One region of the Fluviispira vulneris genome, then DNA from elsewhere that is predicted to be linked to it. Evidence: riboswitches for the same ligand, from Rfam matches in the RefSeq annotation. Region 1 holds a riboswitch; the other holds the start of a gene.
The links. A riboswitch is a leader RNA that binds a small molecule or an ion and turns the genes downstream of it on or off. The one in region 1 is predicted to bind cobalamin.
Positions count from the first base shown of each region.

Region 1 (8,412 bases):
ATGTGCTGTGTTTTGCTTCGCTTTTACAAAGCCTTGAACATTCTTGGCGGCTGTGTAGGCCATGATTTCCGCAGCGCAGTCATTCTCAACACCGGCACGACAGTAAAAAAGGAGAGATAAAGACATTGTTTAAACTTTCATATTTTAAATAAAACCCACGTCTTGCACGCTGGCAGACATCCGTGCTCAGGATTACCTGCTTTTAAGCACCCTTAGCAAGCAAAATCGGCTGCACAATGGGATTTAAAAAAATATCTTTGCATAGAGAATCAATTTAAAACTTTGGCAAAACCAGAAAAGATGCCTTTTATCTTAACGTCTATTAACTCCGGATCCGTTCCATACATATCTTTTGCGAGAACAAATTTATCTTTCTCACACACATTGTTCTTAAGGAAACAACTAAATAAATACATATTGTGTTTTTTATTATAAATAACGTGACCCGCAACATTTTTTGTGGGGGTAATTTCTTTAGTTTCTATGTTATACCAGTAGGAGTTTTCGACTTCCCCTTTTGCTTCCCAGCCAAATCCAATTCTTTTATATTCAGTTATAAATGCTTGTTTTTTATCCAGAGAAATTCCATTGACTTTGACAAAATAATAATCAGATCTTTGTGATTGATTTAGTAAAACTATCTCTTCAGCATCCTTATCGAGAAAACTCTGCTCATTCATTGCATCAATATTTTTATCAATATTAATCTTATTTGCATCAATTAAAATAAATGAAGGGTTATTATTTCCTGTTCCATAATTCGGATTGCATGATATTAATAATTTACTATTATTTTCGACTCTTTGCATGGAAAATGCATTAAAACAATACTGCATAGACCAGGATTTTTCCACTGCATTCAATTCTTGATTTAATAAATAAACTTTTGGCTTTTTCTCATCTGTATTATTATCATCTTTTTCATATTTTCCAGCAGAAACAACAAAGACACGCTCATTGGCAATTAAAATAGAAGTTATATTTTTATCGGAATTTGAAACTGAATTTATATCATGCTCAAGCCCCTTGATAAAAGTTGCTGGCATTTCTTCATTTAAATTTAAATCGGTTTTAATTATTTTCCGATCATCATAACCAATGCCCAACAGTTTGCCTTTATGAAGAATAAGATCTTTAGTATTTATCGGGAAATTAACATTTTCATTTTGCCGATAAGTGCTTGAGTAATGAGTCACCCGCGTATTATTTTTCTGTGAAAATTTTTCCACATGATAAAAATGCTCAAGTTCCCCAGCCGCGTTATTTATTTGATAAGCTCCTGTATCTGAAGAAGCATCTATATGCCGCAGAGTATTAAATTTTTTAGTCGCCAAATCAATTGAATAAAGGTCATTGAATTTACCATAATCATCACTCGTAAATAAAACCTGATCAGCTGTTACATTAATAGTGGGCACAACATTCTGCTTTTCTGTACCACAACCAATAAAGAAATGAACCGACAGAATCAGACCGCATAAAGAATATCTTTTCATACTAAAATTCTCCTGCAAGAGTTAAATAAATACGCCGACCAGGGGGAGGATAACCAAGATAACCATTTGACTGAACACTTTGCACTGAGCCAGAAGAACTTGTTAAAGTAGCAAACGACTCATTGGCTAAATTATAAATATCGAGGGAAAGAGAAAATTTCTGCGCTGACAATGAATTGTAAAAAGAAAAAGCCACCCCAGAATTATAAATAGGTGGAATGTCCATCTGACTAGAGTTTGTGTAATCCAAATAAAATGAACTCTGCCAATTCACATTTGCATAAGCACCTAAATAAGTTTTGTAAGTAAAAATAGATCCCAGGGGAATATTTTCGACAGAAGTTGCTGCATTTACAAAATGCCGAGCAGACCTTGGAACATCTGTTTCTTCTCCTTTATAAAGCATTTTTGCTAGCAGATATTGATAAGTAAAACTTATATTCCAATTATGAGTGATATTCGTGTCTAGATTTAAAAAGAATCCATTACGCGCGCTGTCTTCAATATTATTGTATTGATAATAAATTTGCGACACAGGAATAAGAAAAATAAGATCACTGTCTTTTGCATAAAAATAACCAAACTCTCCCATAGGAAAGTTAAACCCAGTTTCTATTTTCTGACTGCTTTCTGCAACTATATTGACATTGGGAATCACTCCATCCGGTGACCCATATATTTCAGATAAATAAGGTCTTCTTTGCGATTTTACATAACGAATATACTGCACGGTATTAAAAATTTTATTCTGCAAGGAAACAGTATAACCTGCCGTTGGTTTTTCGCGCTCGGAATTTTCGTATGAAGACATACTACTTATACTAGGATAATTGGAATTCATATTTACATTGGAATTCGCCATGGACATCCAAGCATTGGCATTGACTGACAGAGTCCAATTTTTTTGCATTGGAAAAATTACGGCTTCAAACAGGTTTGGACGGATTTCTGTGCGCTCAACCTGCACATGACTGTCCATCGATGAACCAGAATTCGGCACGGTCGTACTCGTTTTTTGGGTCGCATAAATAATATCTAAACTCAAACCTGTTTGCTCTTGGCTGATAAGACTTGAGGGCAAAATAAAATATGTTTTTGCTTGTAAAGAGGAATTATAAGAAGACGCAGCTTGCGCAACATAATTTGTGGTAGAATTAAAACTTTTATTTTCACTCGTATTGTAAAGGTAACCAATTTGACTATTCCACTGCAAACCATTTTCAGCAAAAAACTTTTCAGAGCGTATCAAACCTAAAAATATATTGCGCTCAAGTCTCTGCTTAGCCCCTTGGCTTCCAACGGGTCCAGGAACCCCTTTATTCTGTAAGCCAAAAATAAAATCAAAATTAATTTTGCCAAATGTATTGGAATAACTTTCTGCGCCAATTCCACCACTCGTTTTAGAAAAATCATTATTTTGCAGTTTTTCGTAGGTTCCCTGATCTGCGTTTAAATTGGAATTATTATTGTTAAAGACAGAATAATTCTCTTGGCTTGTTGTATAGTCGAGTGAAGTATAGATTTCACTTTTTTGCCCAAGTTTAAGAGAGTGAGATGCGGATCCTTCTTGATAGCCGAAAGATCCTATACGTGTTTCAAGTTTAAATAAATTGCTACTATTCCTTTTTCCATAAAAAAAACAATCAATCCTGCGACAGGATCGAATATTTATATCTCCCGCGATACCCATTGAACTCAGCCAAAAAGGTGGTGAATCGGGATAAACATTTAATTGCCCAACAAAAGTAAGAGGCAACAAACTTAAATTTTGCTCCCCACTTCCAGCACCGGTTAAAACAAATCCATTGAAATAATATGTCGGTTCAAAAGCACGAGCGCCACGCAGTCGAACTCTGAGCGCTCCTGCTTCTCCGCCAAAATGCTCCACCTGCGCAGCTGTTACTTTATCAACGAGGTCAGAAATGCTTTTTGGCGCAGCCGCACTGCCCGGGACAATTTGCGAAGAAATATTTTCTTGATTGACATTTAATTGAGCAGGATTTTCTACAGCTTCCTGCGCAGATTGATTTTTTTTCTCTGCTACAGTTAAATTTTCAGAATCGTTGATTTCAGGAATTACAGGAATCGTTATTACGTTTTGCTTATTTTCAAGAGTTTCAGAAATCACTTTGGGATTATTTTGATTTTCAGAAGCATATTGATGCAGAATAGAATTTTGTGCAGATACAGCAAATGTTAAAGTGCAACAGTTTACACTTATTATTTTGAACATAACTTTATTCTTTTTTACAGTAAGATCCCCTCGGATCTTGATCTATAAGCACCTACATTGAGTGCATGATGGCAGGTCTTCGGACTTAAAAGCACGCATATACAAACTATATGATTCCTAATCTCTGCAGCTTCCCAGATATCCAGTGCTCTAATGCAGATTTCGTTCTTTCATACCGCTGCGGGACAGTTTTAGATTCTCACTAAATTCCCTTTTAATTTGTGTAACTTTAAAATATTCATAAAAATACTATCAAAGTTCTAAAAACCATCAACAGTTGGAAACTGTCATGCCTCATCCTAAATGTCAATCAAGCCCAGGAAAAACTTATGTATTCATAAATGAATTTTTATAAATATCCTATAAAAGTGGCATCATTTTTTATGGTATCCTTTTAAAAAGTGAAATGCATTTTTTTAACGTTTTCCATCCATTTAATTCTAAGTTAACAACCTTAAATTCCATTTGTTAAGTTATGGTTTGCTTTTTGCTTATTTTTTTTTTTGATTCTACATTGTTCTCTTTAATGAATAATGTGATTTATTTATAAAATAATAAATTTTAATTATATTTCTTAATATTTTTAAAACGTTTTAAAGGATAAATTTTTTATGCTCCATTTTAAAAACTTCGATCTCCCTCAAAAAAAAATGTTTAAAGAGTTCTTGCTAAGAAAAAATTATTTTAAAGAAGAAGTTTTTGCTTATAATGAAGCAGATCTATCACCAATATATGATCGTGACTTATTTGTAAATCGACTCTATAATCTCAAGAAAAAAAATATTTTAAACTCACTACAAAAAGATGCAGAACAAGAATATATTATTAACAATATGGTCAAAGGCGCTTTACAAGAAGCTTATTATATTGCGCGACAATTTAGATTATCTATTGTCATCCGACCGACTGTTTGTAGTGCTTTTTGGGCAAACGAAGTTGGTCATCCTACAAAGCCCAGAGAAATAAAAAATAAAACCTGCAAATATGAAGACACTCTTCTCAATCCTAAAATTCTTCCTAAAGATATTGGTGCTGTCGTGCACTATAAACCTTTTGAAGATGATAGAATTAATTTTGGTATAAAAATTAATTCCCTCGCAGAATTTAAGAAATCATTCCTCCCGCTCAAAGAAGAAATTTGGGAAAACACTTTAAAAAAAAATAAAACAAAAGCATTTTATTGATAAACAACTTGCAGAGAAATTAAAAGGCATCTTTGAAAGTAGAACTTATGAATATTTTGAAGAAGATCGAGAATACAAGACAAAATATAAAGATATTGTACTCGTCAAAGAACCATTCTTATATTTAAAAATCGCTCCAAATAAAAAAATATACGGAGATCATGATCTTTTTTGCTTTGCCGATTATAATGGTGAAAACCCACTTCACTCAGAAAATATATATTTATATGAGAAACTGCGAAAATCAAAAAGATTTCAAGCTCAACACGGTGGTATATTTTATTGGGAAGTGAATAATGATTTTGAAAACGGCATAAAAACAAAAATTATGGCAGCGCATACAGAGTTTCCAAATTTTGATATCCAAAATCTAAGCACACAAAATATGCAAAACAAAATAGCTGGTACAGAGCCTCTGATTGTAATCACTCCAGAGTACATAAAAGCAGCTTTTTTTCAAGATCATTTGGACAGAAAAAAAGCAAAATTAGTGAGTGTCTGGGATATAAAAAATAACTCAGCTTGGTTAAAAACCACATGGAGCGGTCAGCGATATTTAATGATGAAAGCTGACTATAATAATAATATTAGCTAAAATTTCCCTTAAAAGTTAAAGTGATTTTAAATAAATCTGTTGAAAAGCTATTAATTATTTAGAAAAATTGACATCAACATTATCTTTATATAACTTTAAAATCATGAGAGTTTTAAGAAATATATTAAACATTTTTAGTATCTATTGAAAAATGATAACAAGAGAGAAACTCAATCATCTATGAAACATGAAATGTTTTAACTTTTTTTCTAGATAACGATTGAATCATAATAATAAGCAACGATTATTTTTAGAAAGGTTTAGTCAGATGCAACAGAATAATCCAATTGAAGAGTTGTTAAATGATCGGTCATACTATATTGAATATTCTAAATATGCGACAAATCATGCCAAGCATGCAGTCATTGCCCTCGCAGGTTTAGGGGCAGATACAGAAATTATTAAAGCATACCATAAAGCTTACATAACTAAGACTGATCTCATTTCCGAGGCAACTAAACCTTCTATTAATTCTATTACAGAAAATAATTGGAAAGATTATTTCGGCCATCGCACGAGCTATGCTTCCTACTACAATTTTTTTGACCAACAAGAAAAAGAATTGGGTAGAGATCAATTATTAAAAAAATATCTTCCGGAATTACTGCCAGGTTGGGCAGGCTCCTTAGCCCATGCAACAATTCACCTGGGGTGGGGTCTGAGCGTAAACAATCGCTGTATGATGATTGAAGGTCTTGCGTATATGGCATATTCTTTTATCTCATGTCAGCCAGAATGTCTTTTTAAAAAACAATCTTCGAATGAGAAATTTGTTATAGATTCCATTTTAAATATTGCTGAAAAATGGGATAACAATTTTGAAGAACTTCACAATTGGGCAGAAAGTTTAATTTCTGATAAAACATCCGCAGCGGCTCAAAAAATACATCCTGATCTTAAAAACTCTTTGCAATATCGTATTGTAAAAGTATTAAATGAAGGACATCCCATCATCTATGAAGAACCTTTGTGGATAATGCAACAAAAAATATCTTTATCCTGGGAGCAGCTCTATTACACTATGACAATTGTTTATTTATCTCAGCCAGGTGATTTTATCATTCTCCATTTGCTCACTTCATTGTATGCTATGGAAAAAATAGCAAATGAATTACCTATAGAGCAACAGCTTTTTGCTATTAAAAACTACTGGGTAGGAATGCTCTGTATTTTATTTTCTAAAGCTAATTTTCCAAAACGCATGGATTTAGAAAATTTACATAAAAAATATGAAAATTTGTATGACTCAAAGTGGGAAAATTTAGAAAAAACAGAATGGACAGAAATCATTGCAAGAGCATTTAAAGAAAATGAAGAACACAATCCTAAGTTAGTTTATATTATGCAGTATTTATGGAAAAGAACAGGCTATCTCAGCATTTATCGTGTTGCAGCAGCAAGTTTTATAAGTTAATTATAGCAAAAAAATAACTCCACCTAAGGTTTCCCAAGTGGAGCGGAGTGAGAGTTTTTAATCAGAATACGAAATTTTATAAAAATCTATTTCAAAAATTTAATAACTTTTCTAACAGCACCATTAAAATCTATATTTTTTAATTTTGCTTTCGATACTTTATTTAGTTTCGGACTGTCAACAATAAAACTTTGCTCCGCTTTATTGTCCAAACGTGCCTGCCCATCATTCACTCCTTCAATACGCTCCCATTGTGATGTATCGTTGACAGGCATTTTTAAGTAAACTGAGTGTATATCAAAAATATTTCTTTCTTTCATATTCTTCTCCTCCTTAAATATCTTTATGCTAAAAATTAAGAGTCAATTTTGTTTCATACTTTTGTGACACTTAATCATGAAATTAGAATAAATTATTGTGCAGAAAAACGTTAGATACACTTTCATGCAAGAAGTTCAAACTGTACCGATGACTTTATTGCAACTGTACTGGTCAGTTCTTTACAAAAATGCTACAAGAAGCAAGTTATAATAGAATGCTCATTATAATTATCCTTAGAATTTATGGAGTATTAGGTGATGGTCGGTTTTCAAAAAATTCAAATTGATCGCAATAGGAAGCAGTCATTTTCTGACCAAATAGCCGATCAATATGAAGAAGCAATAAGAAGCGGTACACTTCTTATTGGAACAAAATTACCTAGTATCAGAGATTTGTCACTTCAATTAAGTATAAATAAAATTGGCGTAATTTCCGCATATGAAAAATTATGTGATTCTGGCTTTATCACTGCTAAGCGTGGTAGCGGTTATTATGTCAGCTATAATATGAAAAGAAACCATAAGGCTGAGCAAAGAAGTTTAAATGAATACTTTGTAAAAAATAATCCTGATGAACGCACATCTTTTGCTGAAAAATCAAATATTTTGTCTCAAACAAACACTTTACCTCAATTGCAAATTCAAGAATGTCTTCCAAAAATATTACCTTGTTCTACTTCTATTAATGAAAACATAACTTATTTAGGAAATGCTGAGCCTCCAAAAAACTTGCCTGTAATGGAAGAGTTAAGAGCTATTTCGCGAGTTATACTTTCAAGTTCTCACACTGCAATATTTTCCTATCCATCTATTCATGGACTTGCAAATTTAAGGGAAGCTTTGACCTTTGAACTTGAACAGATTGGCATGCCTGTTTTAAATTCTTCTCAAATTCTTATTTCAAATGGTGCAATGCATGCTTTAAATATTGTCTTTGACACCTATTTATCCGCGGGAGACAGTGTCGTCATAGAGGTACCCAATTTTGCCTTACTTTTTCCAATATTATCCAGCCGCTGCTTAGATATAATAGAAATTAAAAGAACTCAAATGCATCTTATGTTAGATGAAAACAAGAAAAATGAAATTCGCAGTAAAAAACCTAAAATAATTTTGACCTATACCAATTGCCATAATCCCACAGGAGGAATACTCAGTTCAATTGAAAGA
Region 1 is NZ_JACRSE010000002.1:174,073-182,484, reverse strand. It holds gene rlmM (23S rRNA (cytidine(2498)-2'-O)-methyltransferase RlmM) at 1-126, opposite strand, end outside; gene H7355_RS04655 (hypothetical protein) at 270-1,496, opposite strand; gene H7355_RS04650 (TonB-dependent receptor plug domain-containing protein) at 1,498-3,729, opposite strand; cobalamin riboswitch at 3,783-3,998, opposite strand; gene H7355_RS04645 (hypothetical protein) at 4,341-4,913, shown strand; gene H7355_RS04640 (hypothetical protein) at 5,203-5,508, shown strand; gene H7355_RS04635 (questin oxidase family protein) at 5,777-6,922, shown strand; gene H7355_RS04630 (hypothetical protein) at 7,009-7,242, opposite strand; gene H7355_RS04625 (aminotransferase-like domain-containing protein) at 7,501-8,412, shown strand, end outside.

Region 2 (8,412 bases), on a different contig from region 1:
GAGTTGAATCTCATAAATTTATAAATGATGAATCTATTGCTTTGTGGTCAACTATTACAAATAAAAAAGTTAATTTGGTGCCTATTTCTTCAGGTGATAAAACATGGTTTAAGCGGAAAGAAGAGAAAATTAAGAAGCATTATAAATGCACAGAACCCCTCGCCTTTCTTTCTGTTACTTTGCGAGATGATAGAAGTGAATTTGTCGCTCCATTATTTATTAAAGTCGCAAAAATGGATGACAATTCAAGCAATTATTTTATTGAAGTTAGTGGAGCTGTGGCAATTCCAAATACAGTGGCATATATTAGTGAACAAATAGATCCTATAGCTATTTATTTAGGACTAGCAAGAAAAAATGCGATGGAACAAGCGATTTTTTATGTACTCTTTGGTGAGGGAGAAATAGGTATAATCACCTATAAAGTTCTTGTTCAGTACTGGGAGTCAACTGAGGAAGATGATATCAGACCTGTGATCTTTTTAATGTCGGAATAATAATTTATCATTATAAATTATTATTCACTGAATTATGTTTAGTTAAATATTATAATTCACAGCAAAGGCAAAAAAGAAATCGTGTAGCTCCGTTTTAAAATAAAATAGATCATACAGCACTAAAATAAAAACTAATTCTTTAATTTAAAATTAAATATATCTTGATCGAATTCATTATAATTTTCATATTTTGTTAGCGAATATAAATCTTTTCTGTGTTGCATTTTGTCTAATATATCTTCTTGTGTCCCTTTATTTTTAATTTCTATTAAACCATCTATAGATGCTTTCATTGCTAAACGAAATGTAGTGACAGGATATATAACAATATTATAACCAAGATTGGAAAGTTGGTTGTAAGTGAATAATTTTGATTTTCCAAATTCTGTCATATTGACCAGCAGAGGTGCAGAGATTGCTTTGCGAAATAATTCAAATTCTTTTTCATTCTCAAGTGCTTCTATAAAAATACATTCTGCACCTGCATCGACATAGGCTTTTGCACGTTCAATAGCCTTGTCGAGTCCTTCTGTGGCACGTGCATCTGTGCGTGCAATAATAAAAAAGTTTTCATCTAGTTTTTTACCATGAACAGCGGCTTTTACTTTTCTAAGCATTTCTTCTTGTCCAATGATGGACTTTCCATCTAAATGCCCGCAGCGTTTAGGATTTACTTGATCTTCAATATGGCAACCCGCCAATCCCATCTCTATCATTTCTTGCACAGAGCGTGTGACATTCATGGGCTCACCAAAACCTGTGTCGATATCTATGAGTGTCGGTAGTTTTGTTGTGCGTGCAATCTGGCGCCCACGTTGGGCGACTTCGCTTAATGTTGTCATCCCAATGTCAGGGTAACCAAGATCATTTGAAAGAACTGAACCTGATATGTAAATTCCATCAAAGTTTTGCTTTTCGATAGCCATGCTGATTAAGGGAGACCAGGATCCTGGGAATTGCAAAAGCTTGCCTGACTTCAACGCAGTTCGCAAAGTCTTTCTTTTTTCAATAGGCGTGCATTCGGGAAAAAGCATTAAAATATCCCCTTTGCTTGCGTTTTATGATCTAAATTTTGCATTTCAACTTGTACATTTAACAGTTTGACTTCTTTGTCTGTGAGATCTGCTAAATTTTCAACGAGAGATATAAAACGGTTTCTTTCTTCTTTTGTAATAATTCCTTCAGATAAACTGTCAAACTTATCAATATAATTTTTTCTCTTAAAGGGGCGTGAGCCATTCGGATGTGCATCAGCAACGCCCAGTTCATCAATCAGTTTTTCACCATTTTTGAATTTGATTTCGACCCGTCCACCAAATTGTTTTTTATTTGCATCTTGTTCGTGATATTTACGAGTCCACTCAGGATCTTCAATAGTTGAAATTTTATGCCAGAGACGAATTGTATCTGCTCTTTGTGCTCTTTCACGAGCATAGGAATGAATATGATGCCAAGTACCATCTTGCAGGGCAACAGCAAAAATATACATAATAGAATGATCGAGAGTTTCGCGTGAGGCATTTGGATCCATTTTTTGTGGATCATTTGCACCTGTGCCAATCACATAATGCGTATGATGAGATGTATAAATTTGAATACTATCAATGTCTTCATAATTTGTAATTTTTTGTTTCATTCTGCGTGCAAGATCGATGAGAGCTTGAGATTGGTACTCCGCTGAGTGTTCTTTTGTATAGGTTTCTAAAATAGCTAATTTTTCTTCACCTAATTCAGGTAAAGGAACTTCATAAACCGCTTCTTTCCCTCTTAACATATAGGCTATGACTGAGTCTTCTCCTTCATAAATTGGCGATGGGCTCCCCTCGCCTCGCATGGCACGATCTACGGCTTCGATTGCTAATTTTCCTGCGTGTGCTGGCGCAAATGCTTTCCAAGAAGAGATTTCGCCTTTGCGCGATTGGCGTGTTGTAAACGAGACGTGAACGGCCTGTTGTACAGCTTGAAAAATAATTTCTGTGGGGAGATTGAGCATTGCCCCAATGCCAGCAGCTTGAGCAGGACAAAGATGTGCAATGTGATCTTTTTTAAATTCATGCAGACAAATTGCTTTTACAAGATTTACATGCACTTCATAGCCTATAACAATTCCTTTTAAAAGATCTTTTCCGGGCATATTCATTTGTTGAGCGACAGATAAAATTGGAGGGATATTGTCCCCAGGGTGTGAGTAGTCTGCGGCTAGAAAGGTATCGTGATAGTCGAGTTCTCTTACTGCTGTACCATTGGCCCAAGCAGCCCATTCGCAATCGAATTGATATTCATTTGGCATACCAAAAACAGTGGAACCATTTTTTCTTGGATGGGCAATAGCCATCGCGCGCGCCGTTGCGACAGGTGTCCTGTTAAGGGATGCAATAGCAACTGAAGCATTGTCGATTATTCTATTTATGACCATATCTAAAACATTGTTATTCATTTTATAAGAATCTGATGCTAATTCAGCAATTTTCCAAGCGAGTTGATCTTTTCTGTCAATTTTTTCTTTTGACTGATGGACACGAACAAGGTGTTTTTTCATGCTCTTTCCTTCTTAAAAAATTTCTTTAAAATTACTGGTGAGTTGAAATCTCGTCAAGCTCTCATTGACATCAAGGTTCAAATTAACTTAGCCTTCTGAGATCATTCAATCACTCAATGAAAGCTGAAGTCCGGTGAAACTCCGGCACTGTCCCGCAACGGTAAAGAAAAATTTTTTTTCTAAGTCCGATCGCTTTGTTGAGTAAAACCAATGCTTGTGGCTTTCTCTTCGGAGTAAAGAGAGGACACGTCATCAAAATATAATCTTACACAAAAGACTCTATTTTGAGGTTGTCTTTCTTTTCCTGCTGATAAAAAAAGCCAAGCTCTTTCGGAGGAAAAGTTATGAACAATTTGGAAGATATTGGCGTACAAAAAAATATTCATATCAATCCAGATTATGTTCCAGAACCTGAAAAAGTTAATGTAAAAAAGGGATTGGAAGGGGCTGTAATTGATACAACCAAAATTTCAAAAGTCAATCCAGAATCGAATTCGCTCATCTATAGAGGTTATCCTGTTCAAGACTTAGCTGAAAATTGTTCTTTTGAAGAAGTAGCTTATCTTTTACTGCAAGGAGAACTGCCAACTCTCAGTCAATTAAAATCTTTTAAAGAAACAGAAAGTCAGCAGAGATGTATTTCGAAAACTATTTTAAATACATTAAAATCATTACCTAAAGAAACACATCCGATGGATGCTATTCGAACATCTGTTTCTATACTAGGGTGTGAAGATATAAAAAAAGACTCGAGTCAATCACAAGATGTTAATTTTGAGAAGGCAATACAAATTTTAGCAAAAATTCCAACTATGGTTGCAGCTCATTATCGCTTGCGACAAGGTAAATCTGTTATAAATCCAAGAAAAGATCTTTCATTTGCTGAAAATTTTTTCCATATGTGTTTTCAAGAAATACCTGCAAAAGAAATTGTAAAGGCATTTGATGTTTCTTTAATTCTTTATGCTGAACACAGTTTCAATGCTTCAACTTTTACAACTCGTGTTGTTACTTCAACCCAATCAGATATTTATTCTGCAACTGTTGCTGGAATTGGAGCATTGAAAGGTTCGTTGCATGGTGGAGCAAATGAACAAGTCATGTATATGATGCTTGAAATTGATGATCCAAATAAAGCTGAAAAATGGATGAATGATGCGCTTATTCTAAAAAAGAAGGTTATGGGTTTTGGCCATCGTGTTTATAAATCAGGTGATTCACGCGTTCCTACTATGAAAAAATATTTGCAAGTTGTCAGTAATGTAAAAAACGAATTAAAATGGATAAAAATGTATGATGCTTTAGAAAAAGTTATGGTTGAGAAAAAAAATATTTATCCTAATCTCGATTTTCCTACGGGTCCAGCATATTATATGATGGGTTTTGATATTGATTTTTTTACACCTATTTTTGTTATAGCACGCACAGCTGGATGGTCAGCACATATAATTGAGCAACATAATAATAACAGACTTATACGACCTTTAAGTGAATACGTTGGTGAGAGTCAACGAAAAATAATTCCATTAAAGGAACGGAGCTAAATATTTTTAAATAAATAAATCTTTATCGGATAATCTTGAAAAGAATTTTCAAGCTCCAGCTTAAGCCATGAGATTGGTACACCTTCAATTTCTGGTAAAGCAATTGATAATATATTTTCTTTTTTGCAATGAAGCGCTAGAGCATTTAAAATTTCTTTCATAGATTCTTTTTTTAAGCGTTCTTGCCAATTGTTGCGGATTGTCAACGTAACAATATGTTTTGTACCAAAAAGAGCTTCAATAGAGTGATAATAAGCTTTATAAGGTGTGAGCTGTTTTCTTAAACAAGCTCTTGCATAATTTCTATAATAATCTGACCAAACTTTTTTTATTTTCTTTGTAAAAGGGTCGTGAGATAATCCAATGCAATTAACAGGATGCGCAATAGCTTCAGGGTATAAATCAAAAATATTTTCTACTTCTATAAACTCCATAAGTCTTTCCTAGCCTATTTTAAGCGTATTGAAATGAAGTTAATAATTGTAGACATTAAGGAAGCGAATCCTCCTAGCCAAAGTCCATATCCAACCTTGATTTGGCTTGCTGAGAGAGAGACAACTCCAAACATTTCGGTAGGAAGGCTTTTCGCAATCATTGTTTGGTAAGCGATACTAATTATTTCATATAAATACAAAGATAAAAGTATGAGCGAGGCTGAGAGTGCAAAAAATAAAAGTACTTTCCTAAATCTATCCGTTTTATACAAAATTGATGAGATTAAAATAAGGCAAATTGCAGAGATTAGGATAATATAAGAAGGTTTATCACCAATATCTATACCTGTTTTAGAACCCACTCCATAAGACATCCAAGGGAGCAATGGAGATAAAAGAGCAAGAAATCCACAACTGTTGTTAAAATAGAGTTTTACACGGTTGTTTTTTTCCATAGGGGCAAGCCTTTAATGAGAGTAGAATACGATTGTGAAAATTATCTCAATCAAGGATGACGTTAACCTTTTTCATATTCAACAATCAAGATCGGGACTTGGCTATCATGTCTCCGGCAATATTTGCTGATACTTGTGGAGAAGAGACTGCGTAGGACAATATAGAGAGTTAAAATCAAATATAACATGCTAACATTACTTATTTAACTACATTTTTTATTATTGTGGAAGTTTGGGCTTGATTTGGATAAGCTAATAATTACATGAAGTTAAATGGTGACAAGGAGTGGACTTGAACCACCGACCTGAGGATTATGAGACCTCCGCTCTAACCAGCTGAGCTACCCTGCCATCGTGAATGAAGCAATTAGTATGGGCATTAGGAAAAGTCAAGCGGAGATCTATAAAATTTGCTTGAGCACATAGATTCTCTAGCGGAAATGATGAAATAGATAAAACTGGCATAGATACATAAAATTGGAAATAAAAATCAATAATATCTGATCATAACCTCTATTTCAAGTTGACACTTTTTTACCAAGGAAAGGGGAGACAATGGACAAGTTAGCAGAGCCACGTAGGCGATTCGGGTACCATGAAAAACGTGCAATATTGGAGGAACATTTCAATTTGGGGTTGAGTTTATCAATACTTTCCCGTAAGCACCAGATCCACCCTGTTACTCTGTATAGCTGGAAAAGGAGCTTAAGCATGACTGATAATACAATAAAATCAAAGGATAATATGGAAGAAATTCTAGCTGAAATGGAGCGATTGCGAAAAGAAAATAAGCATTTGGCTAGAGCGGTTTCAACTTTAACAGTGGATAAAGCTATATTAACTGATGCTATTGAAATTCTTAAAAAAAAGAGCCAACAGAGAGCCTTGTTGAAACAGCAAATGAAGTCATCAAAATAAATAAATATTCGGTATCTTCTGTAAGTCGAAATTTAAACATTTCAAGACAATCGACTTACAGACATAAAGACAGGGTGGTCTTAATGAAAAATTATCTTAAAAAAGATGATAAAATCATGTTACCTCTAATAAAAAAGGTCGTAGAAAGAAGGCCTACGTATGGCTATAAAAGAGTAACAGCCATGGTTAATAATGTGCTTAAAGACTCTAAAAGTGAGAGAATAAATAAAAAAAGAATATATCGGATAATGAAATTAAATGGTCTCCTCCTTCCTAAAAATCAAGTGCAAAGAACAAATCATACAGGCACAGGAAAAATTGTAACTCTTCATTCAAATACTAGATGGTGTTCAGACGCATTCGAAATTCGCTGTTTTAACGATGAAAAATTTTATGTTGCGTTTTCTTTAGACTGTAAAGATAGAGAAGCGATTAGTTACGTTGCGTCAAAGGAACCATTATTAGGAAAATCTATTCAAGAATTAATGATACGCTCGGTGGAAAAAAGATTTAAAAGTTACAAGGCTCAGCGGCAAATAGAATGGCTCAGTGATCGAGGCTCGATTTATAGAGATAAATCGGTTCAAAATATAGCTAGAACACTTGGATTAAAACCTTGCTATACTGCTCCATATAGCCCTTCTAGCAATGGAATGGCTGAAGCATTTGTAGGAACATTTAAAAGAGATTATGTTTATATCAATGATTGTTATTCTACTTATTGGGTTATAGAGCATTTAGAAGAATGGTTTTACGATTATAATCATTACGCACCTCATTCAGGACTTGCTATGATGAGTCCTGTGCAGTATCAAAATTCACATTAATCATGTGTCAACTGAATTGGGGCCATTGCATATCATAAAATAGTTTTGTTGACTCGTTAATTAGGATGTAGTAGTTGAAGTGCCATGTGGTATTATGACTATTTATTAAATATTCATAATATATTATAATTTATATTTTACTTAAAATTTTAAGTAAAATATAATTCACATGCTCTATATTTCTGTATAATAATTTTCAAGGACGAAAATATGTATAATTCCAGGCTTGTTATTGTAGATAATATTGGAAATAACACCTCTTCTATCGTAGAAGATAAAAATATAAATCCCATAATTGAATTACCAGATGGACATAAAATAACTCAATTGTGGTATAATGAAAAAACTCCCAATGAACCTAATGGGGAGCAAGATAAATTAGAGCAGTTTAATTTTAATATTAAGCCCGGTGCAGTCCAATTTATTAAAACAATATTCCCTCCATTTTCTGAGATTGAGGTCTTTGCAAAAGAAAATTCGTGTACGATTGACGCTAATACATATGGATTACATAGTACCACAACAATTGATTTTGCTGTTGTTGTTAAAGGACAAATGCAACTAACTACAGAGAATGGAATAGTAAAATTAAATGAAGGAGATTGTTTAGTACAAAAGGCAACTGTCCATGGGTGGATAAATATTAGTTCTGAACCAGCAGTTATGGTGTTTGTTATGCTTGGAGCACATGTTCCAAAATCTTTTAAGATTAAATCATTTCAAGATCCTATTTCAGGAAGAGAATTATAAAATTCATATTCTTTCGTTTGAGAAAATAATAATAAATAAAAGGATGTTAATATGAAAATAAAATCAAATGAAGATAATTGGCAAAAGAAAAAAATATTAAATGCAAAAAATCATCAAGTAAAAGCTTTTAAGTATATTAATGACTCAGTGGTTATAAAAAGAGAAAGAGGAAGAATAATACATTTAGAAAGTCGAGAAAAGCTTATTGATTTTGCCTCATGCTCCTATCTTGGTTTAGATTTAGATGAAAGAGTGATTGAAGCATCACAACATGAATTAGAGAATTTTGGAGTAAATTTTGCAATAGCGAGAACAAGATTGCGAGTAAAAAGTTTTGTTATCCTAGAAGACTTATTACAAAAAATATTTTGCGATTCATTTGTTACCTTGTTTTCTTCTTTGCACTTGACCCATCTTGGATTTATTCCTTTATTGTCTTCAGGTGAAA
Region 2 is NZ_JACRSE010000003.1:544,067-552,478, forward strand. It holds gene H7355_RS09125 (hypothetical protein) at 1-497, shown strand, start outside; gene prpB (methylisocitrate lyase) at 629-1,531, opposite strand; gene H7355_RS09135 (MmgE/PrpD family protein) at 1,531-3,036, opposite strand; adenosylcobalamin (AdoCbl) riboswitch at 3,132-3,289, shown strand; gene H7355_RS09140 (bifunctional 2-methylcitrate synthase/citrate synthase) at 3,381-4,580, shown strand; gene H7355_RS09145 (hypothetical protein) at 4,577-5,014, opposite strand; gene H7355_RS09150 (hypothetical protein) at 5,029-5,469, opposite strand; tRNA gene H7355_RS09155 (tRNA-Met) at 5,744-5,820, opposite strand; gene H7355_RS09160 (transposase) at 6,025-6,387, shown strand; gene H7355_RS09165 (IS3 family transposase) at 6,384-7,214, shown strand; gene H7355_RS09170 (cupin domain-containing protein) at 7,425-7,964, shown strand; gene H7355_RS09175 (aminotransferase class I/II-fold pyridoxal phosphate-dependent enzyme) at 8,016-8,412, shown strand, end outside.
Region 2: it holds a riboswitch for cobalamin, as region 1 does, so the genes downstream of both, H7355_RS09140 (bifunctional 2-methylcitrate synthase/citrate synthase) here and H7355_RS04650 (TonB-dependent receptor plug domain-containing protein) in region 1, are expected to answer to the same signal.